Regions from separate parts of the Acetobacter sp. KSO5 genome, predicted to be linked through region 4. Evidence: riboswitches for the same ligand, from Rfam matches in the RefSeq annotation. Region 4 holds a riboswitch; each other region holds the start of a gene.
What was found. Region 4 has a riboswitch for cobalamin ahead of ACHQGU_RS04125 (TonB-dependent receptor plug domain-containing protein). Riboswitches for the same ligand answer to the same signal wherever they lie in the genome.
Positions count from the first base shown of each region.

Region 1: linked by a shared signal. The riboswitch ahead of ACHQGU_RS02550 (DUF1636 domain-containing protein) and the one ahead of ACHQGU_RS04125 (TonB-dependent receptor plug domain-containing protein) in region 4 are both predicted to bind cobalamin.
Region 2: linked by a shared signal. The riboswitch ahead of cobG (precorrin-3B synthase) and the one ahead of ACHQGU_RS04125 (TonB-dependent receptor plug domain-containing protein) in region 4 are both predicted to bind cobalamin.
Region 3: linked by a shared signal. The riboswitch ahead of ACHQGU_RS03200 (TonB-dependent receptor) and the one ahead of ACHQGU_RS04125 (TonB-dependent receptor plug domain-containing protein) in region 4 are both predicted to bind cobalamin.

Region 1 covers NZ_CP172014.1:572,539-580,142, forward strand. Annotated here, with positions in the region: gene ACHQGU_RS02545 (MFS transporter) at 1-841, shown strand, start outside; cobalamin riboswitch at 860-1,120, shown strand; gene ACHQGU_RS02550 (DUF1636 domain-containing protein) at 1,277-1,699, shown strand; gene cobW (cobalamin biosynthesis protein CobW) at 1,696-2,760, shown strand; gene cobN (cobaltochelatase subunit CobN) at 2,778-6,314, shown strand; gene ACHQGU_RS02565 (cobyrinate a,c-diamide synthase) at 6,311-7,604, shown strand, end outside.
Region 2 covers NZ_CP172014.1:2,557,175-2,564,778, forward strand. Annotated here, with positions in the region: gene cbiE (precorrin-6y C5,15-methyltransferase (decarboxylating) subunit CbiE) at 1-455, opposite strand, end outside; gene ACHQGU_RS11460 (cobalt-precorrin-6A reductase) at 583-1,389, shown strand; gene cobJ (precorrin-3B C(17)-methyltransferase) at 1,359-2,117, opposite strand; gene ACHQGU_RS11470 (precorrin-2 C(20)-methyltransferase) at 2,114-2,839, opposite strand; gene ACHQGU_RS11475 (precorrin-8X methylmutase) at 2,839-3,468, opposite strand; gene cobG (precorrin-3B synthase) at 3,471-4,703, opposite strand; cobalamin riboswitch at 4,830-5,074, opposite strand; gene ACHQGU_RS11485 (aldo/keto reductase) at 5,196-6,251, shown strand; gene panC (pantoate--beta-alanine ligase) at 6,348-7,187, shown strand; gene ACHQGU_RS11495 (RidA family protein) at 7,217-7,567, shown strand.
Region 3 covers NZ_CP172014.1:678,536-686,139, forward strand. Annotated here, with positions in the region: tRNA gene ACHQGU_RS03150 (tRNA-Asn) at 1-74, opposite strand, end outside; tRNA gene ACHQGU_RS03155 (tRNA-Arg) at 372-448, opposite strand; gene ACHQGU_RS03160 (ArnT family glycosyltransferase) at 606-2,033, opposite strand; gene ACHQGU_RS03165 (hypothetical protein) at 2,280-2,732, shown strand; gene ACHQGU_RS03170 (GAF domain-containing protein) at 2,742-3,293, shown strand; gene ACHQGU_RS03175 (hypothetical protein) at 3,303-3,554, opposite strand; gene ACHQGU_RS03180 (hypothetical protein) at 3,754-4,158, shown strand; gene ACHQGU_RS03185 (DUF3147 family protein) at 4,220-4,567, shown strand; gene ACHQGU_RS03190 (CHRD domain-containing protein) at 4,592-5,035, opposite strand; gene ACHQGU_RS03195 (hypothetical protein) at 5,153-5,344, opposite strand; cobalamin riboswitch at 5,465-5,677, shown strand; gene ACHQGU_RS03200 (TonB-dependent receptor) at 5,727-7,604, shown strand, end outside.
Region 4 covers NZ_CP172014.1:900,158-907,761, reverse strand. Annotated here, with positions in the region: gene ACHQGU_RS04140 (aldose epimerase family protein) at 1-810, shown strand, start outside; gene ACHQGU_RS04135 (adenosine deaminase) at 831-1,853, opposite strand; gene ACHQGU_RS04130 (L-dopachrome tautomerase-related protein) at 1,873-2,994, opposite strand; gene ACHQGU_RS04125 (TonB-dependent receptor plug domain-containing protein) at 3,176-5,347, opposite strand; cobalamin riboswitch at 5,472-5,696, opposite strand; gene glnA (type I glutamate--ammonia ligase) at 5,820-7,265, opposite strand; gene ACHQGU_RS04115 (P-II family nitrogen regulator) at 7,364-7,604, opposite strand, start outside.

The DNA of each region.
Region 1 (7,604 bases), 330 kb from region 4:
ACTGACAGGCCGGGCCATCTCTTTTGTGTTTGGCGGGTCTTCCATGGGGGGCGTGCTCGGCGTGCCGGGAACGGCGGCCATCAGCCAGTTGGCGGGCTGGCGCGTGGCCCTTATGGTCGTGGCGGGTCTGGCTGCGGTCCTGACGGTGCTGATTGCGGTTTGTCTGCCCCCAGTCATCAAACCCGCCGGGCGTCCGTCCGGGCCGTATAAGGTGCCGCGTGAGTCTGTCCGGGCTTTTGCGTGGGTAATCTCGGCCAATGCGCTGTTTTTTGTCGGGCATAACGTGGTGTACACCTACATCGCCCCGCTGCTGATGGCGCATGGCCTGCCGGAAACCTCCGTCAGTGTGGCGCTGCTGTTTATCGGGGTGTTCAGCCTGTCCGGCCTGTGGGCGTCCGGCCTTATGGTGGACCGCTGGCCGCGTGTGGGGGTGCTGGCCTCGGGGGCTGCTATTTCGCTGGGGATTGGGCTGCTGGGCGGCCAGTTCATGCCAGCGTGGGGTGGCGTGGGTGTCGCGGCTCTGTGGTGCGCGGGCTATGCGTCCATCATTCCGTTCATGATGTCCGGCGCCATTCGCGCCCGTGCCACCACGGCGGATACGGCCGGGGCGGCCATCAACAGCACCAGCAACCTTGGTATTCTGCTTGGTTCCGCACTGGGTGGGCAGTTGCTGGCGGTGTATGGGGTCAGCGTTCTGGTGCCGGTGGCTCTTGGCGTCTGTGCGCTCTCCATGCTGGTCATTCTGCTTAGCGGTAATGCCTTCCCCGCGCATCTGGGCGAGCATGAGGATGAAGAGGCGGCGGAACAGGTGTGTGCGGAACGCGGTCCGCTCATGACTTGAAAAATACCCCGGTTATGCGATGCTCAGCCGCATGATGGTGTCCCGCAAGGGATGAAAAGGGAAGAACGGTGCGCAGCTTCGGCTGCAAGGCCGTCGCTGCCCCCGCAACTGTAAGTGATTGCATGGTCCGCTGTGGGCCTGCCCCCTCAACCGGGCAGGTCCATGCCACCGGCCCCCACCGGGCCGGGAAGGCAGGCAGACCCGCAGACTGCATGGTTAACCCCCGCGCAGACCTGCACGACACAAGCCAGGAGACCTGCCATCATCCGTGCGCCTTTTGGGGCGGGCGGTTGTTTGAGGTGTCGTGTCCGGCGGGGTGCCCGGAAGGCGAGGGTGCGCCGCGCCGCGCATCACTCCTGCCCCGGCAGGAGCACCAGTTGTGCACTCCGTTTAAGTGCTGTTCCGCATGGGATGGTGCCTGATCGGGAAAATTTTATGCCTGCGTCTGTTACGCACTCCGCCTCTCCCCCATCATCTCCTCCTGCTGCGGCAGAAGGCCCGGTGCTGCATGTCTGCACCACCTGCCGCCGCGGTGGCCCCGCCATGGAGCATCCTCCGGGCGCACAATTGCTGGACCGCCTGCAAACGGTGCTGGAGGCCAGCCCGCAACCCATCACCCTGCGTCCCGTTGCCTGTCTGGCTGCGTGTGACCGGGGCTGCACAGCGGCCATCTCCATGCCCAACCGCTGGACCTGGCTGCTCGGCCATCTCGGGCCGGAAAAAGCGGAAGATCTGCTGGCTTACGCCAAACTTTACGCAGCCTCTGCCAAAGGCACGGTTATGCCTTCCCGCCGCCCGGCCTCACTGTCTGATATGATTCTGGGCCGCGTGCCCGCAACCGAACAGGACCCGTCATGACCGGTTTACCCGCCCGCGTTCCCGTAACCATCATCACCGGCTTCCTCGGGGCCGGAAAAACCACGCTCCTGCGGCACATTCTGCAAAAAGCGCAGGGCCACCGCATTGCCGTGGTGGTGAATGAATTCGGCTCTCTGGGCATTGATGGAGAAATCCTGCGCGGCTGCGGTGTGGAAGGCTGCCGGGAGGATGATATTGTCGAACTCACCAATGGCTGCCTGTGCTGCACCGTGGCGGATGATTTCCTGCCCACGATGGAAGCCCTGCTGGACCGGGCCGACCCGCCGGAACATGTGGTGATTGAAACCTCCGGTCTCGCCCTGCCCAAGCCGCTGCTTAAGGCCTTTGGCTGGCCCACCGTGCGCAGCCGCATGACGGTGGATGGCGTGATTACGGTGCTGGACGCCCCCGCCGTGGCCTCCGGTCGCTTTGCGGATGACCCGGAAGCCGTGGCCAAACAGCGCGAGGCGGATCCCTCACTGGATCATGACAACCCTCTGGCCGAAGTGTTTGAAGACCAGCTCAACGCGGCAGACCTGATTGTGCTGAACAAGACCGACCTGCTGGACGCCGCCCAGTTGGACGCCGTGGAAGCCGAGATCAAAAAGCTCTGCCCGCGCCCCGTGCGGATTATCCGTGCGCAGGATGGCAAGGTGGACCCCGCCGTGCTGCTGGGCCTTGGTGCCGAGGCCGAGGCAGACCTTCAGGCCCGTCCGTCCCACCATGATGCGGAAGATGGCGAGCATGAGCATGATGATTTTGAAAGCTTCGTTGTCACCGTGCCGGAGCAGCTTTCCGTCGAACGGTTCCTGACACTCTTGCAGGATGTCGCCGCCCGGTATGACGTGCTGCGCATGAAAGGCTTTGCCACCGTGCAGGGCAAACCCATGCGTCTGGCCGTGCAGGGCGTGGGCACACGCTTCCGGCATGAGTTTGACCGCCTGCTGACCCCGCAGGACGCCCGCACGGGCCGCATTGTGGTCATCGGTCAGAAGGGGCTGGATGAGGCCGCCATTACGGCAGCCCTCGCGGCAGATGCCGCCGCAACCACCGCCGGTTAAACAGGCAGGACCGCCCTATGCACCTCCTTGTTCGGGAAAACAGGACGCTTGATGAGCAGGATGAGGCCGAAGACCTCGGCCTGCCGCCTGCGGATCTGGTGGTCCTCTCCTTTACGGAGAGCGATCTGCTCGGCCTGCTCCACGCGCAGGAGCGGCTAAAGGCCGAACACGGGGCAGAGGGGGCACCGCCGTCTCTTCAGGTCACCAGTCTGGCCCGGTTGCGCCACCCCATGTCGGTGGATCTGTATCTGGAAACCACACTGGCGCAGGCCCGCTGTGTGGTGGTGCGTCTGCTGGGCGGTCTGGATTACTGGCGCTATGGCGCGGAGGAACTGGCCGCATGGTGCCGGGAGCATAAGGTACCGCTGGCCCTCCTGCCCGGTGAGGCCATGCGGCAGGGAACGAGTGCCTCAGTCCCCATGCAGGATGATACCCGTCTGGCGGACCTCTCCACCGTTCCTGAAGAAATCCGTAATCGCCTAAACGGATTTTTTCAGCATGGTGGAACCCGCAATATGGTGAACGCCCTGCGCCTGATGGCCGGTCTCGCCGGACAAGGCCCGGATGAGGGCGCGCAGCCGGAGCCTCTGCCGCAGTGGGGCCTCTATCGCACCGTGACAGGCGTTCCGGTTGTAAAAGCCACAGCCGCAGACGGGATTGATCGGGAGGCCACCCGCCTGCCGTCAGGCCGTGTCATGCGGGCCACGCTGGTATTTTACCGCGCGCATCTGATGGTAGGGGATATCGCCGCACTGGATCTGCTGGCCGAAACCCTCGCGGCGCAGGGTTGCACGGTGGAGATGCTTTTCGTCACCTCGCTCAAAGATCCAGTCGTCGCCAAAGGGGTTGCAGAGGCACTGAGGCGGTCAAAACCGGATATCCTGCTCAACGCCACGCTGTTTTCCTCCAGAAACCCGCAAGGGGACTCTCCCCTCACCGGGGCGGATGTGCCCATTCTGCAACTGCTGCAACCGGGGGCCACGCAGGCGGTGTGGGAACGCAGCCCGCGCGGTCTCTCCCGGTCGGATCTCGCCATGCAGGCGGTGCTGCCGGAACTGGATGGGAGTATCGCCACCCTTCCCATTTCCTTCCGCGCAGAAGCACCCCCCGGTCTGCCTGCCGCCCGCGTGCCGTATCTGCCCGGCATCCGCCAGACGGCAGACCGTGCGCTGGCATGGGCACGTTTGCGGTATCTGTCCCCTGAGCAAAAGCGCGTGGGCATCATCCTGTCCGATTATCCGGGGGCAGGGCTCACGCAGGAAACCGGGCACGTGGCTCACGCTGTCGGGCTGGATGGGTTCGCCAGTCTGGCTTCCATCCTCACCCTGCTGCGGGCGGAGGGGTATCAGACGGGTGCAGCACCTCTGCCGCAACCGGAACAGCTCGCGGCCCTGCTGGCGCAAAGTGCCCCCCGGCCTCTGTTCTGCGTCGCCACCTATCGTGCTCTGGCCGCCGGGCTGGATGCTGCATTTATGGCTTCCGTTACACAGGCATGGGGAGAGCCGGAGCAGGACCCGTGTGTGCAGGACGCCACATTTCACCTGCGGGCAATAGAACTGGGCCATCTGACGCTGGCCGTGCAACCGGACCGGGGGCGGCAGGCCGACCGCAAAGCCCTGTATCATGACCCGGACAGCCCACCCTGCCACGCCTATGTTGCGTTCTATCTCTGGTTGCGCAGTGTGCGGCGGCTGGATGCGCTCGTGCATCTGGGCACCCACGGCACGCTGGAATGGCTGCCCGGCAAGGCCGCCGCGCTGTCCGCCTCCTGCGCGCCTGCCGTGCTGACGGGGGATCTGCCGGTTATCTACCCGTTTATCGTCAACAATCCGGGCGAGGCCGCCACAGCCAGACGCCGTCTGGGCGCTGTCACCATCGGGCACATGACGCCCCCGGTCATGCAGGCAGACCTTTCCTCAGATATGCAGGCGCTGGAACGGCTGATTGACGAATATGCCGAGGCCGATGGTCTGGACCCGCGCCGGGGTGCGCTGCTCCGTAAGGATATTCTGGAAAAAGCATCCCGCACCGGCGTCCTTTCAGAAAGCGGTGTCCGCCCCGGTGAGGACGATGAGGCCGAAGCGCTGGCCCGTCTGGACGCTTATCTCTGTGACGTAAAAGATCTGCAAATCCGGGATGGCCTGCACGTGTTCGGCCAGAACGCGCCGAAGGCCGACACGCTCGCACAGGCTATTTTTCAGGCATGCAGGCCTCAGGATGAGCGTATTCAGAGCGAGGCACAGACCTCTGAAAAGCAAAGGGCTTTGAAAGAAGAGATTGCAAACCGCATCAACCAGAGCGGCCCGGCGGAAGCACAGGCGCTTCTGGCCGCCCTCGCTGGCCGGTTTGTCACACCCGGACCCGCCGGAGCCCCCACACGCGGGCGGCTGGATGTGCTGCCCACCGGGCGCAACCTGTTCACGCTGGACCCGCGCGCACTCCCCACGCCCTCCGCTATGGTTCTGGCAGAAAAAATGGAAAAGCTTTTGCTCACACGGCATTTGCAGGAACAGGGCGAACCGCTGACCCGTCTGGTCATGGACCTGTGGGGCTCAGCCAGCCTGCGCACGGGCGGCGAGGACATGGCCCTCGCCCTCCGCCTGATGGGTGTGGAGATCAAACGGGCCGAAGGCACGGGGCACGTCACCGGGTTTGAAGTTATCCCGCTGCCCGTGCTCAATCGCCCCCGCGTGGATGTTACGCTGCGTATCTCCGGCCTGTTCCGCGATGCCTTTCCCGATCAGATTGCCCTGTTTGATCAGGTTGTCAGCGCCGTCGCCAACCGGCGAGAGCCGCCAGAATGGAATCCTCTGGCCGCCAGCGCCAAAGGTCTGGACGGTGAAGCCCGCACTCGTGCCACTGCCCGCATTTTTGGCGCAGCGTCAGGCACCTACGGCACCGGGGTGGAAGAGGCTTTGCAAACCGGCACATGCGCGGATCAGGCCGCTCTGGGCAAAGCCTGGCTGGAAGGCTCCGCATGGACCTATGGCGGCGGGCGAGACGGCGGGCAGGACGCCGCTGCACTCGCCACCCTTCTGGGGCAGGCGGATGCCGTGCTGCATGTGCAGGACCACGCGGAGACTGACATGCTGGAAAGTCCGGAAAACGCCGCTCATGAAGGCGGTCTGGCCGCAGCGGCAGCAACCCTCGGGGCCAGCCCTGCGCTGTGGCATGGGGATACCTCGCGCCCGGACAGGCCCCGCCTGCGCGCCACCGCGCAGGAAGTGACGCGCATTGTGCGCGGGCGGCTGGCCAACCCGCGCTGGATTGAGGGCATGCAGCAGCATGGCTACGCAGGCGCTGCGGAACTGGCCCGCGGGCTGGATGCCCTGCATGGGTTTGCCGCCACGCTGCCGGAGCGGTTTGACCAGCAGTTCGATATGGTTTTTGCGGCCACATTGGGGGATGAGGCGTGTGATGCCTTCCTCCAGCGGGAAAACCCGGCAGCGCGTGAGGCCATGCGCGCCCGCTTTGCCGATGTCTGGCAGCGTGGCCTGTGGCACCCGCGCGGCAACAGCGTGGCGCAGGTTCTGGAAAGCGGAGAACGGGCATGAGCGTACGCGCTATCATGGTGGCAGCACCCCGGTCCGGCGGTGGGAAAACCACGGTCACGCTGGCCCTGCTGGCGGCCTTCCGGCGGCGGGGTATCCGGGTGGGCGCTGCCAAGACCGGCCCGGACTATATTGACCCCGCCTTCCATGCCGCCCTCACGGGTCGCCCCGGCCTCAATCTGGATAGCTGGTGCATGAACCCGGCCCTGCTGGCCGCAACACTGGAAGCCGCCCGGCAGGATGTGGACCTCGTGGTGGTGGAATCCGCCATGGGCCTGTTTGACGGATTAGTCGCCCCCAATGGCGCGCGCGGTTCACCGTCCGATATTGCCGCCCGCTTCAATATTCCCGTGCTGCTGGTGCTGGATGTGTCCGGGCAGGGCCAGACGGTGGGCGCGGTGGCGCATGGCTTTGCAACATGGCAACCGGACGTGCAGGTGGCCGGTGTGGTGCTCAACCGCGTGGCGTCCCCGCGCCATGCCAGACTGACGGAAGGGGCCATTGAGGCGGCTGGTCTGCCCGTCTGTGGCACATTGCTCCGCCAGCCCGGCACACCCCTGCCGGAGCGCCATCTGGGGCTCGTGCAGGCCCGCGAACATGACGGTCTGACCGACTGGCTGGAAGATCTGGCCGACAAGGCCGAACGCGAACTCAACCTCGACGCCATTCTTGCCACGGCCAGACCCCTGCCAGAAAACCTCCTGCCAGATACGCTCTTACAGGCTCCGAATAGTCAGTTTACCCCCCTAAACTCAGCCATCTTACAAGGCTCCAGTTCGGCTCCTATTCAGGCGCTCCCCCCCGGCGCTCTCCCACCTCCCGGCCAGCGTATCGCTCTCGCGGATGATGCCGCGTTCTCCTTCCTCTACGGGCATCTGGCGCTGTTCTGGCGGCAGGCCGGGGCGGAGCTGGTGCCGTTCTCACCACTGGCGAATGAAGCGCCAGACCCGTCCTGCGATGTGTGCTGGCTGCCCGGCGGCTACCCCGAACTGCATGCAGGCCGACTGGCGGCGGCAGAGCATTTCCGGCAGGGGCTGGCCCGCTTTGCGCAAACGCGCCCGGTGCATGGGGAGTGCGGGGGCTTCATGGTGCTGGGCGAGGCGCTGGAGGATGCGCAGGGCACCCGCCACCGCATGACGGGTCTGCTGGGCCACGTAACCTCCTTTGCGCGGCGCAAGCTCAATCTGGGCTATCGGGAGGCTACGCTGCTGGCGCCCTCCGTGCTGGGGCAGGCGGGCACCACACTGCGCGGGCATGAATTCCATTATGCAACAGTGGTGGAAGCGGGGGCGG
Region 2 (7,604 bases), 1.6 Mb from region 4:
TCATCCGCACAAAGCACAATCAGCTGCGCACCGGGCTGCAAAAATGGCCTCATGCGCTGCATAGACCGCCCGCACAAAGACACGACCCGACAATCCTGCAAGGCCCAGCCAAGACGCGCACAGGCCAGAGACATGGACGAGGCCGCAGGCAAACACAGCATTTCTTCCGGCGGCACATACTTAGCCAGCGTTGCACCAACGCCATAGAAAAACGGATCCCCCGAGGCCAGCACCACGACCGGCATGCCCCGACGGGCCAGAACAGCCTCTACACCTTTTTGGAAAGGTGATGGCCAGACCAGCGTTTCTCCCTGAATATTCTCAGCCGCCAGTTCCAGATGCCGTGCGCCCCCCACAACATACGACGCATGAGAGAGCAGTGTGCGGGCAGCAGGACTCAGGCCGTCCAGCCCGTCCTCGCCAATACCGATCAGCGTCAGCCAGACATCAGACATCACATCTCTCTCCCCGGTTCCGCGCTGCCCTCGTCACGCTCATCCTCTCTCGGAGCCTCCAACTTGCAGAAACCCCATGCCGGTCGCTATGGAAAGACCCATACGGTCCTTCAGGATACAGCACGCCATGCCCCTCTCTGCTGCCTCTGCACCCCTGCCCGTGCTGATTCTGGGCGGCACGACGGAAGCCTCGGGCCTGTGCCGTCTGCTGGAACATGAGGCTATTTTTGCCCCCACACTCTCTCTGGCTGGCGTGACCAAAAACCCGCATCTGCCCAATATCGCTGTGAGGATTGGCGGATTTGGAGGCGTGAAAGGACTGAAAGACTGGCTGCATCATCATGCTATTCAAGCTGTGATTGACGCCACGCACCCGTTTGCCGCCACCATGAGCCAGCATGCCGCCAAAGCCTGCGCAGACCTGGAGCTCCCGTTGCTTCGGCTGGAACGCCCGGCGTGGCTCCCCACTGCGGAAGACCAGTGGCACAGTGTCCCCAGCCTGACCGTAGCTGCCAGCCTGTTGGCGGCCCCCGCAGGTTATGGCCAGCCCCCCTTGCGGGTTTTTCTGACAACCGGACGCAAGGAGGTCGCACCGTTCTGCGCTGCCCCGCAACACACCTATCTGCTGCGCTCCATTGATGCACCAGACCCAACCAGCCTGCCCCCGCACACCACATGCCTCTCCGCGCGCGGACCGTTTGATTACGCGGCAGAACTGGCGGTGATGCAGGCGCATCACATTGACATTCTGGTCACTAAAAACTCTGGTGGAACGGCAATCTTTCCAAAATTGGCAGCGGCCCGCACCCTGCATTGCCCGGTGATTATGGTTGAGCGCCCGCCACACCCTGCCTGCCCGAGAGTAGACACGCCGGAAGAGGCTATGGCGTGGCTGCAAACGCATCAGACCGCCTCAACCTTGCGAGACGTATAAAACCACACGCTCCCGTCTGGGCGCGGGATCAGATGACTGGCCACACAGCCAATCAGCACCAGCGTGCTCATATCTGCCCATGTGGCATCAGCTTCTGCCAGAGTGGACAAACGCACGGCCTCATCTTCCCGCCCAATGGCCCGCGCAAAAGCAACCGGGATTGATCCCGGCAGACACCTACGCAAATGGTCCAGAGCCTCCCCCAACTGCGTCGGGCGTGCTTTGGAGCGCGGATTATACAATGCAATCACAAACCCGGCCTCTGCAGCCAGAGCCAGCCTGCGCAAAACAACAGACCAAGGCTTGAGGTTATCAGAAAGCGACATCACACAGAAATCGCCCCCCAGGGGCGCTCCCAGCCGTGCCGCTGCAGCCAGAACCGCGCTGACACCGGGGACAACCGTAATCTCAAGCCCGCGCCATTCCTGCGGCCCATGGTCTACGGCCTCAAACACGGCGCTGGCCATACCGAACACCCCGGCATCACCACCGGACACGACAGCAACATGCCGCCCCCGCATGGCCATTTCCAACGCATGACGCGCCCGCTCAAGTTCCACCCGGTTATCCGAACTGTGCCGCACAACTGATGCAGGCGCCTCAACGCGCTCCACATACGGCCCATAGCCAACCAGATCCGTCGCCCGACTGAGCGCCTGATTAGCCTGTGGCGTGCGCTGTAGCACATTGCCTGGTCCCAGCCCGATAATGCTGACAGACCCCGTCATCGGACACCCTTTCTGCCAGGAACCAACGCCAGTGAAAAATAGGGCGCAGGCCCTTCCTGCTCTGCCAGAGGCAAACACCGCGCCTCTGGCTGTGTGCCGCGTTCCACATAAACAGCTTCTGGCAAACGCCCTGCCTGTGTCAGCGCCTTACGTAATTTTGGCATATTGCGGCCAATCTTCATCACCACAGCAGCATCGGCCTTTTCCAGCCAGTTCGCCAGATCCTCTTCCGGCATGGTGGCGGGCAGCACGCACAACACATCATCACCATGCGTCATAGGCCGCGCCGCCTGTGACCAACACCCGCTCATGGCGGAAATACCCGGCACAACCTGCGTTGCAAACCGGCTGCGCAAGCGGTCAAACAGATACATGGCCGAGCCATACAGAAAGGGGTCGCCTTCACAGAGCAGAGCCACATCCTTCCTCTGCTCCAGCACGGCAGACAGATTCTGCGCGCAGCGATCATAAAAGGCGTTCATGTCCGTATGGTAAGCAGGGTCTTTCACGGAAATTTCGGTTGTGAACGGATACGCCAGCCGGATTTCCTGCGTGGTTGGAGCAATATGCGCCTGCGCAATGCGTCGGGCATGGCCCTGTGTGTTATGCCGGCAGAAATACGCCACCGCCGGTGCTGCTTGCAGGACTTTCACTGCCCGCAGCGTCATCAGGTCCGGGTCACCCGGCCCGACACCCACCACATACAACGTGCCGTGCGCCATCACTCAGCCTCACTTGCGAGTGCGTTCACGGCCGCCGCAGCCATGGCGCTGCCTCCCAGCCGCCCGTGCACAACCAGCCACGGTACATCATGCCTTTTTGCAAGAGCCTCTTTGGATTCCGCAGCCCCCACAAAGCCGACTGGCAAACCGATAATAGCCGCAGGCTTCGGTGCACCGGCATCCAGAAGTTCCAGCAAGTGGAACAGCGCCGTAGGGGCATTGCCGATTGCTACCACGGCCCCGGCCAGTTTCTCGCCCCACAAATCCAGCGCGGCAGCGGAGCGGGTATTGCCAATCTCTTTAGCCAGTCCCGGTGTGCGAGCATCCCGCAGGGTACACACGACCTCATTCTCCGCAGGCAGACGAGCACGGGTAATACCATGCGCAACCATCTCGGAATCACAAAGAATAGCACAGGATTTTTTAAGAGATTCTCTTGCTGAAGAGACGAAATCCTCCGTCATCGCCACAGACTGCGCCACATCCACCATGCCACATGCATGAATGATCCGGACGACGATTTGCGCCTGCTCAGGCGAAAAGCCGCGCAGGTCCGCTTCTGCCCGGATGGTGGCAAAGGAGCGTTTATAAATAGCGGCTCCATCCCGAATATAATCATAAGCCTGCATATTCAAACGTCTCCTTTAGGCAGAGCCTGCAAAAAAGCTCTTACATCTTCAGTTTTTGGCAGAATACAAATCGGCTCATCGCTGGCCGTGCCCTGCAGCACCACGCCATAGCCCTCACTCCCGGCAACCAGCGTGACCGTTGCGACACCGGGATGCGCACAGCCCTTACGACAACCCGATACATGCAGATCGGCTTTATCCGGCAGGAACGGCGCAAGGGCCAGCGCATCGCGTCCCACATCTCCAGCAGCCTGTGCACATCCCGGCGCACCAATGCAGGCATAAACGCGCAGGCGTGCATCATCAGGATGCGTGATCATTCCGGAAATTTCAGGATTTTTTTCCAGACCGGAAAAAACCAGCCCAGACCATGCCGTCATCCGCAACAGGCCATCTCCTTGCTGCGCAACGTGCGCACAGGCGCGAAGCGTTGCGGCGGTCAGACGCCCTAGCGGCGCTACCGCAGCATAAGCTGAGCCTGTCAGATGGCCCGCCCGCGCGGCAAGGAGGCTTCCGTTCTGCATTTCTGCCCCGGAGGCTGACACGCCCCTCAGTCCGATTTCTGCAAACAGCTGTTTCCCGATAGCTGGCTCGCGAAGAGGCCGCTGCGTTTCACCGCGTTTTACAAAAGCCTCTGCCAGAGCAAGGGTTGTCTGCACGGCCTCCTGCGCGATCTGCGGCTCTGAGCAGCCACTCCCACACACCACGCGCCAGCCAGCCTCTGTGGGGACGGAACTTCCCACCGCCTGAAGCATAATATCGGCACGCAGAGAGCCTGTCGGGAAAAACCCTCCGCCATCAACGCAAAAACCAAATTTATCAGGCAGGGCAGAAAGAGACGGATGATTTATCAAGCCGTTCCGCAGAGCGTCAGCACACAGCATAGTCTCTGTCGCACAGGCAGGATCTTTCCCCGCCAGAGGAGAAACCTGAAGAGCAAGGCGTCGCTCGGCTTCCGGGTCAGCCTGCCCCAGACCAGCCGCGATCATCCGCTGCGGGAAAGCCTGCGCGGCCTCCAGACTAAAGCCGCGCAGTTGCACGTTGCCCCGGTTGGTCAAGCTGATCTGCCCATTGCCGTCCTGTTCCGCGACATCTGCCAGCAGATAGGCCTGTGCTGCTGTCATCCGGCCCAGAGGCGGACGCACGCGCACCAGCCAGCCGTCCGCCGCCTGCATGGGCGCAAACAGGCCGGGACACCATCCTTTGACCACAGGTGCAGAAAATGCGGCCGACATGAACACCCTTCAGGCAACACACCGCACAAAACGGCATGGGGGTGCAGTTCCAAGGCCGCCCGGACAAGCCAGACGGTAGCGCGCATCGCAACGCGCCATCACGCACCGGACACCCCGCCAGGCATGACACTCCAGAAATCAGATGGCAGGTCTCCTGGCTGATGACACAAAACCACCGGTTTTCCGGGGGTTCTCACTCGTTCCATACCTTCCCGGAGAAGTCCCCAGTGGTACAACACCCTGTAGCAGAGTGCTGGAACAAGCCTGATGTCACATACAGTTGCGGGGGCAGCGACGGCCAAGAAACAGCGGAGTTCTCACCGTACTTCCCTTTTCATCCCAAAGCGGGAACCATCGCGTCCTGTTAAGCAGGCTCTCCGGGAGATGTCAAAACACTGTGTACGCAGCCCTGCACTCTTGAAACAAAGGCCCTGAGCCGTCAGCTCTCAAGGGGCTCATACCTTACCCGCCACACGCACGGAGAACAGAATGATGCAGTATCGCCAGCTCGGTCGGTCCGGCCTGCGTATTTCCGCCTTTACCCTTGGCACCATGACATTCGGGGGCAAAGGCTCTTTTGCCAAAACCGGCAATACCGATACAGCGGGGGCCCGCCGCCTGATTGATCTGTGTCTGGATGCTGGCATCAACATGTTTGATACAGCAGACGTCTATTCCTCCGGAGAGTCTGAAACCATTCTGGGAGAAGCCCTGAAAGGCCGCTCGCAGGAAACTCTGGTGACGACCAAAGCCCGCTTCCGCATGCAGGACGGCCCGAATGGAGAAGGCTCTTCCCGCCTGCATCTGATTGCCGCGTGTGAAGCCAGCCTGAAGCGTCTGGGCCGGGACCATATTGATCTGTACTATCTGCATGAATGGGACGGCCTCACCCCACTGGATGAAACGCTGGAAGCGCTGGATACCCTGACCCGTGCGGGCAAAATCCGCTATGCAGGCGTTTCCAATTTCTCTGCATGGCAGGTGATGAAAACGCTTTCCGTCGCTGAACGGAACAGGCTGATTGCCCCTGTCTCCCAGCAGATTTATTACTCCCTGCAGGCGCGGGATGCGGAGTATGAACTACTGCCCGCCGCTGTCGATCAGGGTCTTGGGGTGCAGGTCTGGAGTCCGCTGGCAGGTGGCCTGCTCTCCGGCAAGTATCGCCGCAACCAGCCCACCCCGCAGGGCCGCCAGCTTGAAGATTTTGGTGAACCGCCGGTGCATGACAAGGAAAAGCTGTTCGATATTGTCGAAGTGCTGATTGCTGTTGGCAAAGAACATGGCGTTTCTGCCGCCCAGATCGCTCTGGCATGGACCATGCACCGCCCGGCCATTACGTCCGTCATTATCGGCGCGCGCACGGAAGACCAGCTAAAAGACAACCTGAAGGCCGCTGAACTGGTGCTGTCGGAAGACCAGTTGAATCGCCTCAATCAGGCCAGCCTGCCGCCCCTGCTCTATCCATACTGGCATCAGGCCAGCACTGCCGCCAGCCGGTTGAGCGCTGCGGACCGGGTGCTGCTGGAACCGTTCCTGAAAACACAGTAAGACGGGCGCAGGCCGGACAGCCGCCCTCCTCGGTTTTCTCGTGCATAAACCGTGCGGGCGGCTGTCCTTCCCTTTTATCGCAAACCGGGATGCGTCATGAAGCTTGTGAGAACCAGACACGAACTGGCCGAAATTGTCACGCAGTGGCACCATGAGGGTGAAACAATCGGGCTGGTGCCCACCATGGGGTCTTTGCACGAAGGCCATCTGACGCTGGTGCGCGCACTGGACGGCAAAGCCACCCGCCGGATTGTGACGATCTTCGTCAACCCGATCCAGTTCAACAACCCAAATGATTTCCAGCTTTACCCACGCGGTCTGGAGGCCGACGAAGCACTTCTGGCAGAAACCGGCGTGGTGGACGTTCTGTACGCCCCGGATGAAACGCAGATCTACCCGCCCGGCTTTTGCACCCGTATCAGCGTGTCCGGCCCTGACCGGATGCTGTGCGGCGGAGACCGGCCCGGCCATTTTGATGGCGTTGCAACCGTTGTCACCAAACTGTTTATGCAAACCCGGGCCAATATCGCAGCTTTTGGGGAAAAAGATTTCCAGCAGCTCTGCATTATCCGCCGGGTGGTGACGGATCTGGACCTGCCTCTCACTATCCTGCCGGTTCCCACCGTGCGGGAAGCGGATCATCTGGCTTTATCCTCACGGAATAAACGCCTCACCCCGGCTCAGCGGGAACAAGCCAGCCATCTGCCAAAGGCTCTATTGGACTGCCTTGCGGCTCTGAAAGCTGGCCAGCCTGTTACCGCCGCTCTGGAACACTGCACACAGACCCTGAAAGATGCTGGCTTTACCGTGCACTATCTGGATCTGCGCTCTGAAAAATCACTCGGCACTGTTGAAAAGGCCGAGGCCGGCGCACGGCTTTTTGTCGCCGCCAGTCTGGGCGATGTCCGGCTGATTGATAACATGCCGGTAGCCTGAAACCATTTTGCACATACAGGGAAAACCCCATGACCATTACACGCCTTGACCCCGAAGAACGCCTGACAGGCGCAGTAATTTATAACGGACTGGTGCATCTGGCTGGCCAGGTCGCAGATGATGCCTCTGCGGATGCAGAAGGCCAGATGGCGGACATTCTGCGGCAGGTTGATGCCCTATTGGCCAAAGCGGGCACAGATAAAAGCCGCCTGCTCTCCGTGCAGATTTTTCTGGCAGATATGAACGATATGGCAGGCATGAACCGAGCATGGGATGCCTGGCTGGACCGTGACAACAAACCTGCCCGCGCCACCGTGGAAGCCAAACTCGCCAACCCGGACTGGCGCGTGGAACTGACCGGCATCGCCGCTCTGCGCTGAGGCTGACAAAAAGGCTGCTTTCTTCCGGGTGAAACGG
Region 3 (7,604 bases), 220 kb from region 4:
GCTGGGTTAGCAGGGCTCGAACCTGCGACCGGACGATTAACAGTCGTCTGCTCTACCAACTGAGCTATAACCTATCACGTTGCTGCGGGCCGGGCTTGATACCGGCTCTTTCGGCACCACTCGCCGTATGCTGTCTCCGCTTGTTCCCAAATCCGTGTCACCGCTTGCGCAATGTGGGGCAGTGCATTCCGTTGTGGTTTTTCCCGTGCGTGTCCATCCACGCCGCCGCAGCCATATGAGTATAGTACGGGCTGGGGGTAGGGTACAAGAATTTTCAAGCCCATCTGCCCACGAGCAAATTGGCAAACTCCAAATCAAGATTGGCAAACTCACGTCTTAACTTGTTGTTTTTACTATGTTTTTAAGGTGGTTGGTGGACCCGAGAGGATTCGAACCTCCGGCCTTCAGATTCGGAATCTGACGATCTATCCAACTGATCTACGGGTCCTTGGGCTTCTCCCTAGCGCAAAGGCAGGGGGGTTGCCAAGCCTGTATTGCGGGGGAGGGGTAAATTCCCTGCCTAACCGCCACAAACAGGCCGGAACGTGCCCTTCACAGTCCCGGCAGATCACCTCGAATCAGCCAGGTCTTCCGCCCTTCTGCTCTTAGTCCCGGTAAAATAAATCAAACCGGTCTCCCTTGGAGACCAACGCACATCCGTCACACGCCCCCGCGTCTTTATCGCGGATGACCAGCGTATGCGGTTTGCTCTCATCTGGGCCAATATGGATGGCGGTTGGCGGGACGGGCAGGTAGGTGAGCAGCGCAGCATAGTCGTCCTGCTCAATCACGCCCTCCTTTTGCACATTGGTCATCGGCATCCAGGCCGCGGCCTGAAGCTGATAATAGAAAGTCGGAAGTTCAAGAGCCTTCGTCCGCTGCCAGGATGTGGAAAAGGACATCACAAAAAACACCGCTGCCAGGCCACCAGCCACTGTTTTCAACGCAGGCCGCAGTTGCGCAAAGGCGTAGGTCATCAGCACGCAGAGTATCGGGTAAGCTGGAAATGTGTACCAGAACAGGCGCGTCTTTGCCGCCGTAAACATCCCGAAAACAGACAATACGGCCACAGCCAGAATCAGCATCTCGGCCTTTAACGCACTCGGTATGCCAAAGCGAAACCGGGCGGCTCGCAACCGCGGCCACCAGCAAGCCGCTCCAAAGGCCAGCGTCAGAAATCCAAGCTGCCAGAGCAGATCAGGATAATCGTGCACAAAGCTCGTTATATAAAAAGAAGGAGGGTTATGGTGCCCTTCAATCTGTATGCCTGTTCGTTTGAGCAGGTCGTATGTCACCATACGTTGCGGAAATTTTGGACCATCCTCATAGATCCGCACCCCAACCCACAGCAGGATGGGGGCCAGACCACACAGCATGCCCTTAAATGGCAGGCGAATAGAGCGTTCCGTCAGCACACACGTCAGCGCCAGCGGCGGCAGCAGTGTCAGGGCATGCCAGCTTTTGCTCAGAAAACACAAGGCGGCCAGTACGCAGGCAAGGCAGAAGGACAGGCTGGTGCGTTTCAGGCACAGCAGGATGCAGAACAGGTAAAACGTGCAGTAAAGCGCATCCGCATCCACCACACGAAAACTGTGGGCGGTAAGAGCCTGTGACCAGATGGAAAAAAGCGTGATGGCGTAAAGCCCTTCCACGCGTGAGAATTTGCGTGCCGCAAACTGGTAAAGCCCCAGAACAATCGCCACAAATCCCAGCAGGGAGGGAAGGCGTGCCGCCATCAGTCCCTTACCAAATAGCTTGACGGACAGAATAATCGGCAAAAAACTCAAAACCGGCTTCAGGTTCCAGTAATCTTTTTTGCCCTGCCAGTAGTTGACCACATAGTCATGCCGGAAAAGCATCTCATAAGCCGAGCCAATATGCCGGGCTTCATCCCATGGTTCGATGCTCTGAGAGCCAAGATGGTAAAATTCCGGAAACAGAATCAGGCCAAACAAAACAATGGCGAAGGAACGATACAGAAAAGAGCCAAGACGTCCCCTGTTCTGTGCCAGTAAAGGCGGCTCATAAGACATGGAAAAAGACGACCTGCTCAAAAGAAAAGGGTGCAGCCAAAAGAACTGCACCCTGTCTTAAGTCTTTCGAGCCCCTTCAGGCAACAAGCAACACCCTCTCAGCCGCCTGGTAATGCACCTCCCCGCATCCAGCCTCCTGGCATCCCCCCACCCAACGCAGAGCAGCCCGCCCTTGCCGCGTGCTGATGTCTGTCCTTATTCTGTCCTCCTCACTGCCGTTTGGCAGATACCAAGAGGACCAAGCCTATGCTGAAACTTCGCCCTGTCTTTCTGGCCCTGACCGGCTGTCTCGCTCTGTCCGCGGCTCTGCCGCAGGCGCACGCGGCGCAGGCTCCTGCGTCCGGCGTGCTGACGGTGCCAGCCGGTCCTGCCCCGATGACAGCAGCCACCGCAGCGCCCGGCGTGCTGGATTATGATGGCATCCCCACGGTGGAACATGCGTCGGCGGAAAACGTTGGCGGTCTGATGTATTATTGTGACGCCCATAAACTGGTGACGGACACTACCGTTCGCACCCTCGGCCGCCAGCTCGCCAGCCGCGAGGGTATACGCACCAACCCGGCTTACGCATGGGGCGGGCAGGGGCGTCTGATGCTCAGCCCGACCGTGATGTTTGACATCACAACCCTCAACCGGGACCAGCAGGAAGCCGTCTGCAGCCGCTCCGCTCTGCGCGGCCCGGCGCTGCTGGCTCAGTAAGCGCACACCATGAGCGCCCCGGCCTATCGCCTCACCCCGGAAGATCTGCTCTCCGCCGCCACCGGTCTGCTGGCGGCGGAGCAGGACCCTCTGGCCAATATGGCTAATCTGGCTGCCCTTATTTTTGAGGCGCTGCCAGATCTCAACTGGGCCGGGTTCTACCTCTACCGTCCGCACGCAACAGCACAGGCCACGCTGTTCACGCTGGCCTCCGCTGTACCGTCCGGACAGACAGAGGCGTCTGCGTCACAGGGTGAACTGGTCCTCGGCCCCTTTCAGGGCCGTGTGGCCTGCACGCGCATTGCGATGGGGAAGGGGGTTTGTGGCACCGCCGCCCAGACCCGCACCACCCAGCGCGTGGCGGATGTGGATGCGTTCCCCGGCCATATTGCGTGTGATGCCGCTTCGGCGTCTGAAATCGTCATTCCGCTGGTCGCACAAGGCCACCTGCTCGGCGTGCTGGATCTCGACAGCCCGCGCAAAGATCGGTTTTCTCCCGCAGATCAAACTCTTCTGGAAACGCTGGTCACAACGTTCCTCGCAACACTGCCCGCCGCCTGACGTCGCCTTTCAGGCAAAGCATTGGTCGGTGGTTTCATCCGGGCTTTTCTCGGTTTTTTCGGAGGATGCGCCGTCCGGTTCATGCGTGTCTGTGTGAGCCGCCCCGGCGTTCCCTGAGGCCGTGGTGCCTGACGTCTGTGCAGCAGCCTCAGTCTCCGGGCGCTCAACCCGTTTGGAGCGGGGGTTCAAAATACCCCGGGAAAAGCGAGACCCATGCAGGAAACCAGACCCTGCGCGACTGGTGTCAAAGGGGCGTCTCATAACGGCCTCCTTATTTTTTTCATTTTGTTATCTTTTAAATATGGGGTGCCGCACCGCTGAATAAAAGGGCACCGTCAAAGAAAGACCTGTTCTTCTGCGCAAAGGGGACGCAAGCGGGCGCACATTGTCTCCGCAGCACTCTTTCGATACATTTACAGGGAAATCTGCCTCATTATCTGGCAGAAGAAAGGAAATAGAGATGCGTCGATTGATCACTCTGAGCGTTCTTGCCGCTCTGGCTGGCACAACAGTTACCGCCGCACAGGCGGAACCGGGCGGCTGCCTGAAATACGGGGCTGTGGGCGCTGTCGGCGGCCATGTCGCCAATCATGGCGTTCTGGGTGCCGTGGGGGGCTGCGTCACCGGCATGTATCGCCGCCACGTCTATCGTAAGGAAGCCAGGCAGAAGGCTGCTCTGTATGATCAGGAGCATCCCGGCGCAAAAGGCACCTACGCCCAGAAGGCCACAGCGTATGATGTGGAACATTCTACCCAGCCCGGCAAACTGACGTCCGAAGGTGCCCCGCAGAACGGCGCACAGCCCGGCCAGATGCCGCCGCAGGGGCAAGCTGCTCAGCCCCGGCAGGGCGACACCCACCTCTAAAATCTGCCAGCCCCTCCGTCAGCTTTTCAGCAGGCGGAGGGGTTCTGCACCGGAAAGAACGATGTTTTTCTGGCTCAAGGCCCTTCTCTCCGGGCTGACCATTGCTCTGGTCTCCTCGCTCGCCCGCCGCTACCCCGGCCTTGGCGCGCTGGTGGCCTCTCTCCCCCTTATTTCCGTCTTTGGAATGATCTGGCTCTGGCTGGAAACCAAAGACCCCGCCCGCATGGAAGCCCATGTGGGGGCCACGTTCTGGTACGTGCTGCCATCCCTGCCCATGTTCCTGCTCATCCCGTGGATCATGCGGCATGGCGTGCCCTTCTGGCTGGCATTAGGCGCCGGCTGCGGCGTCACCATCCTGCTCTATCTGGGCATGGTCTGGCTCGCCCCCAAACTCGGTATTCAGATGTAGTAAACCTTGGGTGTTTCTCAAGGACTATTCACTCTTCCCCAACCACGCCCGCGCCTCACCATTCGGATATTTCTGGGTATGCAGGTTCAGGTAAATACGCCCATCCAGCAAATCCCGCTCCGTCTCCGTGCTCAGCATCACACTGCCACTCAGCGGGCTTTTATACGGGCCGTGCACCGTCACTTCCGGCGGCCCATCCTTGCCGGGCAGGGCAGGGCCGTGCAGATGCGCAATCGTCACCGGGCCACTCAGCCCGTCCCATGTCACGGTATAGCGCAGCACATGCGCCCCGGCGTAATAGAGCGCCACCACATTCCCATGCACCTGCGCAGGCGCGCCATGCTCCGGCGCCAGGGTGCCAGAAAACAGCATGCTACGCTGGGCCTGTGCCGGGGCGATGAACGCACCAGCCGCCAGCAGGCCAGCAGCCAGCGCCATACTCAAAACCGGTTTGCGGGGCAGGGTCATCACGGCAGGGTCCTCATCACGTCAGAAAGCACGCTGCATCCGGAACGCCGGATGCCATCACCTGCCTGAAACGCTCAGGATAAAAGGCCGTTGCCTCCGCTCACACAATGTGAACGGTTATTCAAAATCCCGTATCACGCCCTCATGGTCCAGCGGCCGGTCCGGCGTGCGGCTAAAATGCACACGCGGCTGCGTGCCATCCGCCTTTATTTTCTGGCGCAACGTGGCCAGCCAGCGTTCCGTCGCGGTCTCCCGCTGGGTGGAGGGAGAGGAAATTTCTGGTCCGGGACGGGAAGACTGAGGCATCATCTTGCTCACAAGCAGAAGGATTTCACGCCTCCTTCCTACACCGGCCAGCGCCTGCCAGCACGTGATGTTTTTTTGAAATCAAGGCACCCATACCCTTGACCCACCCAAAGCCCATCCCCTACCTCTGCGGCTGTCGAAGGTCTCGCGCAAGCGAGTGAAAAGGGAACGCTGAAGGATCCGGCTGGGCGCACAGGCCCGGGGTTCAGGCAGCGGCTGCCCCCGCAACTGTAAACGGTGCGCTGATGCATCACGCCACTGGCCCCATAACGGCTGGGAAGGCGCGTCAGACAACCCCCGTGAGCCAGGAGACCTGCCTTCGTCGCTCAGTCATGATAGCCGGACGGGGTGAGCCGGATATCGGGGAACAGTTATGGGTCACGTTGTGTCTCCGCGTCCTGTCCGGCGCGGACGCTCTCCGTTTATCGTCGCGCTCCTCTGCGCCTCTGCCTTCACCACCACCGCACACGCCGCACCGTCTGCAAAACCTACGCCATCCAAAGATGCAGCCCGCCGCGCCTCCCCGGTCACGCCTCCCATCACGCCGGCAGATTCCCCCCAAAAACTCATCGGCCACAAAACAACCGAGGCCCACGGGGAAGAGCATCTTCAGGTCATCGCCTCACATACAGATCCCATTGGCCGCGCGCTCACGGCCAGTCAGGGCAGCATTACCGCCAAGGAACTCCGCCTGCGCCCGGTTTACCGAGTGGGGCAGTTGCTGGAATCTGTCCCCGGTCTGGTCGTCACCGCGCATTCGGGCGAGGGCAAGGCCAACCAGTATCTTCTCCGCGGCTTCAATCTGGACCACGGCACAGACCTTGCCAGTTTTGTGGATGATATCCCGGTTAATGAACCCACCCACGCCCACGGGCAGGGCTATACAGATGTCAATTTCCTCATGCCGGAACTCGCACAGGGCATCGACTACACCAAAGGCCCCTTTTACGCGGATGTCGGGGATTTCGGCGTCGTCGGGTCCGACCATATCCGCTTAACGGATGACCTGCGCGGGCAGGCTTCTGGCAGTCTCGGCACACTGGGCGACGAACATGCGTTTATTGGCGATACAGCGCACTTCAAAAATGGCGATAAACTGCTTGGTGCTTTCTCAATCGACCACCTCAATGGCCCGTGGGCGCACCCGGACAACTTCCGGGGCATCAAATCCGCCGCGCGCTACACCCACACCACAGAACACACCAAATTCAACCTGACCGGCCTGTATTACCGAGGCCAATGGAACAACACGACCGACCAGCCTCTGGAGGCCTACCAGAAAGGCCTCATCAGCCGTTACGGCTCTCTGGACCCAAGCGACGGCGGCTATTCCGAACGGTTCAGCGTTTCCGCGCATCATGTTCTGCATAACGATAACTGGCAGCTCAAAACATCGCTTTACGTCGTGCATAGCCGCCTGACTCTATGGAACGATTTTAGCCATTATCTGAACGACCCCATCAATGGCGATCAGGAACAGCAGGACGAAACCCGCACCACCTTTGGCGGCACATCGGCATACCAGCGGCACGACACCTTCCTGCACCGCGCTACAGACACCATTTTTGGCGTACAAGGCCGCTGGGACAGCATTTATATCGACCGTCGCCACACCCGTCAGCGCAAAGTCCTGCCCGACTGCCCGGATAGCAGCGTGCCCACCGGCCAGTATGTCTGTAATGCGGATAACGTCTCACAAGGCAATGTCGGTCTGTTCGGCCAGAACATCACCCACTGGCTGCCCTGGCTGCGTACCGTTGTCGGCCTGCGTGGCGATTATTACGGCGGCTCAGATCACAGCCTCGTTTCCGGTTACAGGGGCCGTGTGCATCAGTGGCTTTTTCAGCCCAAAGGCAGCCTGATTTTCGGCCCGTGGTATAAAACGGAATTTTATATCAGTGCCGGGCAGGGCTATCATTCTAACGATATCCGCGCCGTCCTCGGCACCGTGCCGACTGATGGCATTGCCAACGGTGCCATCGCCACCCCCTTCATGACCCGCGCCACCAGTGAGGAACTGGGCGTCCGTACCAACATCATCCCAAAACTGAACCTGCAGGCCGCCTTTTTCCGCATCGATTTCAGTTCAGAACTCACCTACGACGCGGATGAAGGCGTGAACGACGCCGGCGCTCCCAGCCGCAGGCAGGGGTTTGAACTCTCCGGCCAGTATCACCCGCTGCCCTGGCTGGAACTCAACGCAGATATTGCCTCCACCCACGCCCGCTATTTTACCGGAAATCCCGGCCTCTATGGCCTGCCG
Region 4 (7,604 bases):
TTTGATCTGGACGGCACGACCTATCACCTCCCGGCCACTGAACCGCCGAACACCCTGCATGGCGGCCGGAACGGGTTTGATAAAAAGATATGGTCTGTCAAAAAACTTTCCGATCTGAGCAACGCCACCGGTGCGGAACTCACACTGGTCAGCCCGGATGGGGATGAAGGCTTCCCCGGCACGCTGACGGTCCGTGTGTCCTACATTCTGGACGACAGTAACCGCCTGAGCATCCGCTACCGCGCCAGCACCGACCGCCCCACCGTTCTGAACCTGACAAACCACAGCTATTTCAATCTGGGCGGTGAAGGCTCCGGCACGGTGGAAAACCACGTCCTCACCCTGAACGCGGACCATTACACCCCAACGGATGATGCCTCCATCCCCACCGGTAATATTGCCAAAGTTGACGGCACACCACTGGATTTCCGCACACCGCACCGGATTGGGGAGCGACTGCGCAGCACGTTCGGGCAGATGCGCCACGCCAAAGGGTATGACCATAACTGGGTTCTCACCGCGCCAACCGGTCCGGCCCCCCGTCTGGCCGCCACGCTGACGGACCCGGCCTCAGGCCGCACCCTGTCCGTTTTCACCACGCAACCCGGCATTCAGGTTTACACAGGCAACAGTCTGGATGGTCGTTATGCTGGCCCGTCCGGCCGGACCTACCGACAGACAGACGGCATTGCGCTGGAAACCCAGTTTTTCCCGGACTCTCCGCACCACGCAAACTTTCCCTCAACCGCGCTCAGACCGGGTGAAGAGTTTGACCACACCACAGTCTTCGCCTTTGGGGTTCAGCCGTAAAAGCTCCTGACGGCCCGGCTTCAGAGAGCCGCAGGATGACGCAGCAAAAACGCATCAAGCCTTTCAAGCTGGTGCGTCAGGGCATCGTCATTCAGGAACGAGCCGAGGAAGCTGTTCCGGGCCAGCGTTGCAACATCCCGGTTTGACAGTTTCCCTGCATCAACGAGCGCGCGGTAATTCTCCGCAACATAGCCGCCAAAATAAGCCGGATCATCCGAGTTCAGCGTCGCCCGCAGCCCCTTTTCCAGCATGATATCAATGGGGTGGTTCCGCAAATCCTCCACCACACACAGCTTGAGGTTGGAGAGCGGGCAGACTGTCAGCGTCATGGCGTCCCGCGCCAGACGGCTGGTCAGAAAAGGATCTTCCAGTGAGCGGTTGCCGTGGTCCAGCCGGTCCACCCGCAGGATATCAAGGGCTTCATACACATAGGCGGGCGGCCCTTCCTCCCCCGCATGGGCCACACGCTTCAACCCGGCATCGGCTGCGGCGGCAAACACTTTTGCAAACTTTGAGGGTGGATGCCCAACTTCTGAGGAATCCAGCCCGACACCGCTAATCTGGTCAAACCATTTTTCAGCTGATCGGAACATCGCAAAAGCGGACTCTTCATCCAGATGACGCAGAAAGCACAGGATCAGCAGAACACTCATCCCGTGCCTGCGCCGGGCCTCTTCCACCCCGGCAAGCAGCCCTTCCATCACCACATCAAACGGAACACCTCGCAGCGTATGCGTTTGGGGATCAAAAAAGATCTCGGCATGGGTTACGCCATCTGCCGCTGCACGATCAAAATAGGCGACGGCGAGATCCCGAAAATCCTCCGCCGTCAGCAGCACATCCGCCCCGGCGTAATAGATATCCAGAAAGTCCTGCAATTTTGTAAACTGATAGGCTTTACGCACATCTTCCACAGAGGAAAACGGGATGGAAACCCGGTTCCGCCGCGCCAGCGCAAACATCAGTTCCGGCTCCAGACTGCCTTCAATATGCAGATGCAGCTCAGCTTTTGGGATAGTCGAAATAAAATCCTGTGTAGACATTTTTGCCCCATCTCACCTTTTACTGCTGTGCAGGCTGAGTTGAAGCTGCGACTTCAGGCGGGGTAATACGCACCAGAATATACGGGCGTTCCTGCATGTCCTTGCCATTATGGAAGTCCGGCAGGCGCGCCCACTGGCCGACTGTCAGCAAAATGGTGTTGCCATCAAACGCCATGCTGTCCGGTGCAATCAGACGGGCATCCTGCGCAACGAGGGACAGACTGCCATCCGGTGCGCGGCGCACCACGGCATGGCGCTCAATATCCGTTACATACAGGCTGCCATCAGGGGCGGTCATCATGCCGTCCATAATCCCGACTTCCCCTTCGTCCTTCACGGCAGCTTCCAGCGTGGCTTCCGTGGCGTTGGGGTCTGCCAGCACAGCTGTCGGCGCGCTGTAGAGGCGGCGGGAGGACAGCGGAGACCAGTAAAGGCGCGTAGAATCCGCACTCAGGGCCACACCGTCCACACCGCCCTGCGGCACGGTGGGATGCTCGGCATCATACCGGCCAAGGCGACCGTCTGCTTCCATCACAAAACCCGGCACCGGGCTTACGGACACGGTTTCTTCCAGAATACGCCGCACCTTGCCACTGGCCAGATCCACCACCAGCAGAGCGGGGTGCGTGGTCTGGGACGTATCGCTGACAAATGCCGTGCCGGCGCTGCCATGGGTGAGGTCAACGCGCACATCATTCACATGGCTGTCTGGCCGCACGGCGGGCGCGCCAAACGCATAACGACGGACAATCCTGTTCGTCTTCGGGTCAATATGCAGCAGGGCCGGTTTGGCTTTGGCCTTGCTGCCAGCACGCACGCCTTCATCCAGCAGCCAGAGCTGGCCGTTGGCGTCCACCGTCATACCCAGCGGAGAGATAATCCTGCTCTGCGCGGCTTTGCTGGGGAACGGCGTCAACTGCCCCTGCGTCCACGTAACCAGCACCGGGCCTTTATGCCGCTGGGCGCTGGTGGGGAGAGAGAGCACAATCCGCCCGTCCGGCAACCGCGCAATGCCGGACGCCTGCACATCCGGGAAGCGATCCGCCACCGTCACATTCCCGCTGGTGGTCCAGTTATGCACCGTGCTGTCTTCCGCCAGCGCCGTGCCGGACACGGATGCGCAGAGCAGGCCCATCAGCATGCCAGACCGCACCAGTGCCTTAAGCGTGCGACGCACCGGCTGGCGCTGTGTGGACTGTGTTTCGGGGCGTTGCGTGACCATACGGGAAAAACCTTTCTGAAATACGTCTCAAACTGTCTTGTCACTCTAACGCATGGCGTAAAAAAGGCCATTTGCCTTCTGGCATGCGCCCCGTGCGGGATCAGTAATTCAGCGTAAAGCCACCATATCCGGCGCGACCGGGCTGGAGGTAGCCAATCGGGTCTTCATACTGCCGGTTAAGCAGATTATCCGCCCGCGCAAAAACCGAGATATAGCGATTGATTTTGTAATGCGCGGTCAGATCAATCGTGAAATAGCCGTGCCCCTTGCCACAGGTGCTGCAATAGTTTTCACCCACCAACGGATAATCCCGCCAGCCGCTGGTGTAGAGAATATTGCCAGACAGCGTGAAATCCTTCACCGGGGACCATGTGGTGTTAAAATTGAACTTATGCTGCGGGCGGCGCTGCAACGGCGCATTATTTTCCGTATCCCGCGCGTGGGTCCAGGTATAGTTCAGCGCAAAGCTGAGCGTATTCAACGCCTTCCAGTCCAGGAACGCTTCCACGCCATACATCCGCGCATGGCCCACATTGCCGTAGGAATAGATGTAATCCCCCCACGCGCTCCCTGCCAGTGGCAACACGTAGGATGAAGACTGGATGAGATTCCGCACCTTGTTGTCATACCATGTGGCGCCAAAATGCAGTTTGTCATGCAGCAGTTTCTGCTCCACGCCCACATCGTAGCCAATCATGGTTTCGGCTTTCAGGTTAGGGTTGCCCTCTTCCCCCCAGCCTGCCCCACGCTGATTGACAAACAGCTGATACAGCGACGGCGCATGGAAGCCTGACCCGGCACTGGCTTTGATGATGGTCCCGGTGTTCGGCACATGAATGGCCGGGGCCACACGCCAGGTGACATGGTTGCCGTAGCGGGAATTGGAATCATACCGCACATTGGCCGCGCCGTAGAGAATGCGGTTCCAGTTGCCTTCATACTGCCCATAGCCCGCTGTGGTATCCATGCCTGCTGTAGTGTGCATGGGTTCGGTCGGGTCACTGGTCGAGACATCAATCGTGTCATGAAAATGCTCTGCACCCACAAGAAGAGTCCCGTATTTGCGCAGATCCACCGTGCCGTGCCAGTCCACCTTGAGGCGGGTTGAACGGTAATAGTACGGGTCCGTCATGGCGGGCTCACCATCTGCATAAGACCCGTCCTGCATGTAGCGGCGGCGGTTGGTCATGTAACCGAGCCCTAAAACCTGATCAAACCGCCCGCCGAAGGAGGAAAGATGCGCTGTGCCGCGCACAACGGCCTCATTCTGCGTATTCTGGTCCCGGATCAGCTGGTCACCGTTATACGGCGTGAACACGTCATCATACGATGTGAAGGTATGATAATTGGCCTGTATCAGGCGCGCCGTCAGACCAAGATCAAAATTATGCGTGACATCATAACCGAGTTTGACGTTTGCGCTGCGGTTATCATTCCGGTCGCCCGCGCGGCGCTGGGCACGATTGGCCTCATTATACCGCTCAATATAACGCGGGACTTCATGAAAACCGTCGGTGCGGTAATGGGACAACACGACATTATAATGGAACCGCCCGCTGCTGCCGGACGCGCCGAAGGCCTGATTGAACGTGCCGTAAGACCCACCCTCAATCCGCACAAACGGTTTGAAGCGCCCTTCGCCCTGTTTGGTGTTGATATCAATCACCCCGGCCATGGCATCTGCGCCATACAGGCCGCTCTGCGGGCCACGCAGAATTTCAATGGAGCCAATACCGTCCGTTACAAACTGCCCGGCATCAAACGCATTATCGGCGGAACTGCCATCATTGATGTCCATGCCATCAATACGCACCTTCACGTCATTGGCGTTTGAACCGCGCATGAAAATGGACGTTGTGCCGCCAAAGCCGCCGGACCGCACCACATTCAGCCCCGGCTGACGCGCCAGAATATCGGGCAGCGTGCGCCGCTGCTGGGTGGCAATCTGCTCATCTGTGACCACGGTGACGCTGGAGCCCACATCATCCGCCCGCACCGGCCTGCGCAACGCACTGACCGTAACCACTTCCGGCAATCCCTGCGACGGGCTAAGCGAGACAACTGTACGCCCCGCTGGTGCCGTGCCGACCGGCTGCTGAGCCGCTGCACCGGCCCGACCTTTCAGAGTCTTGCCGGAAGAGGCGGCTTTATGTGCCTGAGATTTGCCTGAGGGCGTCTGTGCATCAGAAAGGGCAGCAGCCTGCGCTACCCCGCCATAGCCAGCCACAGCCAGAATGGTGGAGGTTGTCAGCACGCAACGAAGGAAGGTCATAATACTCGTATCCTGTGGTCAGCCGTTGCCACAGGACAGCGTCTCCGGCCTGCCCCATACGGCACAGTAGCCGGGGCAGAACTCAGTTACGCACGCCAACACACCCCGACTGGCGTTTCCTGGTCGCAACCACTTGCTGGATGGCAGGTCTCCTGGCTTGCGGCGTCGCAGCTGAGCAATCCCTTCCCGGAAAAACACCATCTCCAGTGGGCCGAACGCCTTGCGTCCGGACTACTCAGCCATACCGCTTACAGTTGCGGGGACAGCCCGGGACTAAGGCCAGCGAGGCCTGCACCCGGTTCCCTTTTCATTCCCTTGTGTGGGGGAAACCATCACAGGCGTTGTCTTATCGCCTCACCCCGCCGAGTCAATCACCCAAAAGGCACAGTGCAGCCCGAGCGCAGGCACAAAAAAACGCGGCCCTCCGAAGAAGGCCGCGTTCCTGATCGACTGAACCTCTAAAGGAGAGGGATCAGACGGAGTAGTACATTTCGAACTCAACCGGGTGAGGCGTGTGTTCAAAGCGATACACGTCTTCCCACTTCACCGTCAGGTAGCTTTCGATCTGGTCTTTGGTGAACACGCCACCAGCCAGCAGGAACTCATGGTCAGCGGCCAGAGCTTCCAGCGCTTCACGCAGGGAGCCGGCAACCGTCGGGATCTGCTTCAGTTCTTCCGGCGGCAGGTCATACAGATCCTTGTCCATGGCATCGCCCGGGTGGATCTTGTTCTTGATGCCGTCGATACCAGCCATCAGCATGGCGGAGAACGCCAGGTACGGGTTGGCCGTCGGGTCCGGGAAGCGGACTTCAACGCGCTTGGCTTTCGGGTTGGTGGCATACGGAATACGGCAGGACGCAGAGCGGTTGCGCGCAGAGTAAGCCAGCAGCACCGGAGCTTCAAAGCCCGGGATCAGACGCTTGTAGGAGTTGGTGGACGGGTTGGTGAAGGCGTTCAGCGCCTTGGCATGTTTGATGATGCCACCGATGTAATACAGGGCGGTATCGGACAGGTCCGCATAGCCATTGCCTGCAAACGTCGGTTTGCCGTCTTTCCAGATGGACTGGTGAACATGCATGCCAGAGCCGTTATCGCCATAGATCGGCTTCGGCATGAACGTGGCGGTCTTGCCATAGGAATGGGCCACGTTGTGCACGCAGTATTTGTAGATTTGCATGAAGTCGGCAGAGCGGACCAGCGTGTCGAACTTGGTGCCCAGCTCATGCTGAGACTGTGCGACTTCGTGGTGCTGCTTTTCAATCGGCAGACCCATCTCACCCATGGTGGCGAGCATTTCGGCGCGCAGGTCGTTTTCGCTGTCCACCGGCGGTACGGGGAAGTAGCCACCCTTCACACCCGGACGATGGCCCATGTTGCCTTCCGGATAGTCCTTCAGGGACGCGCCGGGTCCTTCGATGCTGTCGAGCTGATATTTGCCGAAGTTCGGGCCCGTGCCAAAGCGCACGTTGTCGAAAATGAAGAATTCAGCTTCCGGGCCAAAGAAGGCGGTGTCGCCCAGACCGGAGGACTTCAGATACTGCTCAGCCAGCTTGGCGGTGGAGCGCGGGTCACGGTTATAGGGCTGACCTGTGGACGGCTCGATGATGTCACAGAACAGGATCAGCTGCGGACGGGCCGTAAACGGGTCCATCACGGCTGTTTCCGGGTCCGGCAGCAGAACCATGTCACTTTCGTTAATGGCTTTCCATCCGGCAATGGAGGAACCATCGAACATGAAGCCCTCGGTAAAGGTGTCTTCTTCAATCGTGGTGACATACTGCGTGGTGTGGTGCCACTTGCCGCGCGGATCCGTGAAACGCAGATCGACAAACTCGACCGAGTTTTCCTGGATCAGGTCAAAAACCTTAGCAATCGCTGCGGCTTTGCTGTCACCCGCAGTGGTCGTTTTCTTCACCATATGTCTTCACCTACAACCTGTTGCGCACCACACTCTTGCGGCACGTCTAGGATTATAAAACTCGCGTCCGCTCTCGGGGCGCCCCGGGCCGGGCTGCCTCAGATAGCATCTTCCCCTCGTTCCCCCGTGCGGATTCGCACCACGTCTTCCACCGGGAGAATAAAGATTTTGCCGTCGCCGATTCGTCCGGTGCGCGCTGCGGCCGAGATCGCCTCCACCGCGCGTTCCACCAGATTTGCGGGACAGACAACCTCAATTTTCATCTTGGGCAGAAAATCGACAATATATTCCGCGCCACGATAGAGTTCCGTGTGCCCTTTCTGCCGGCCGAAACCCTTG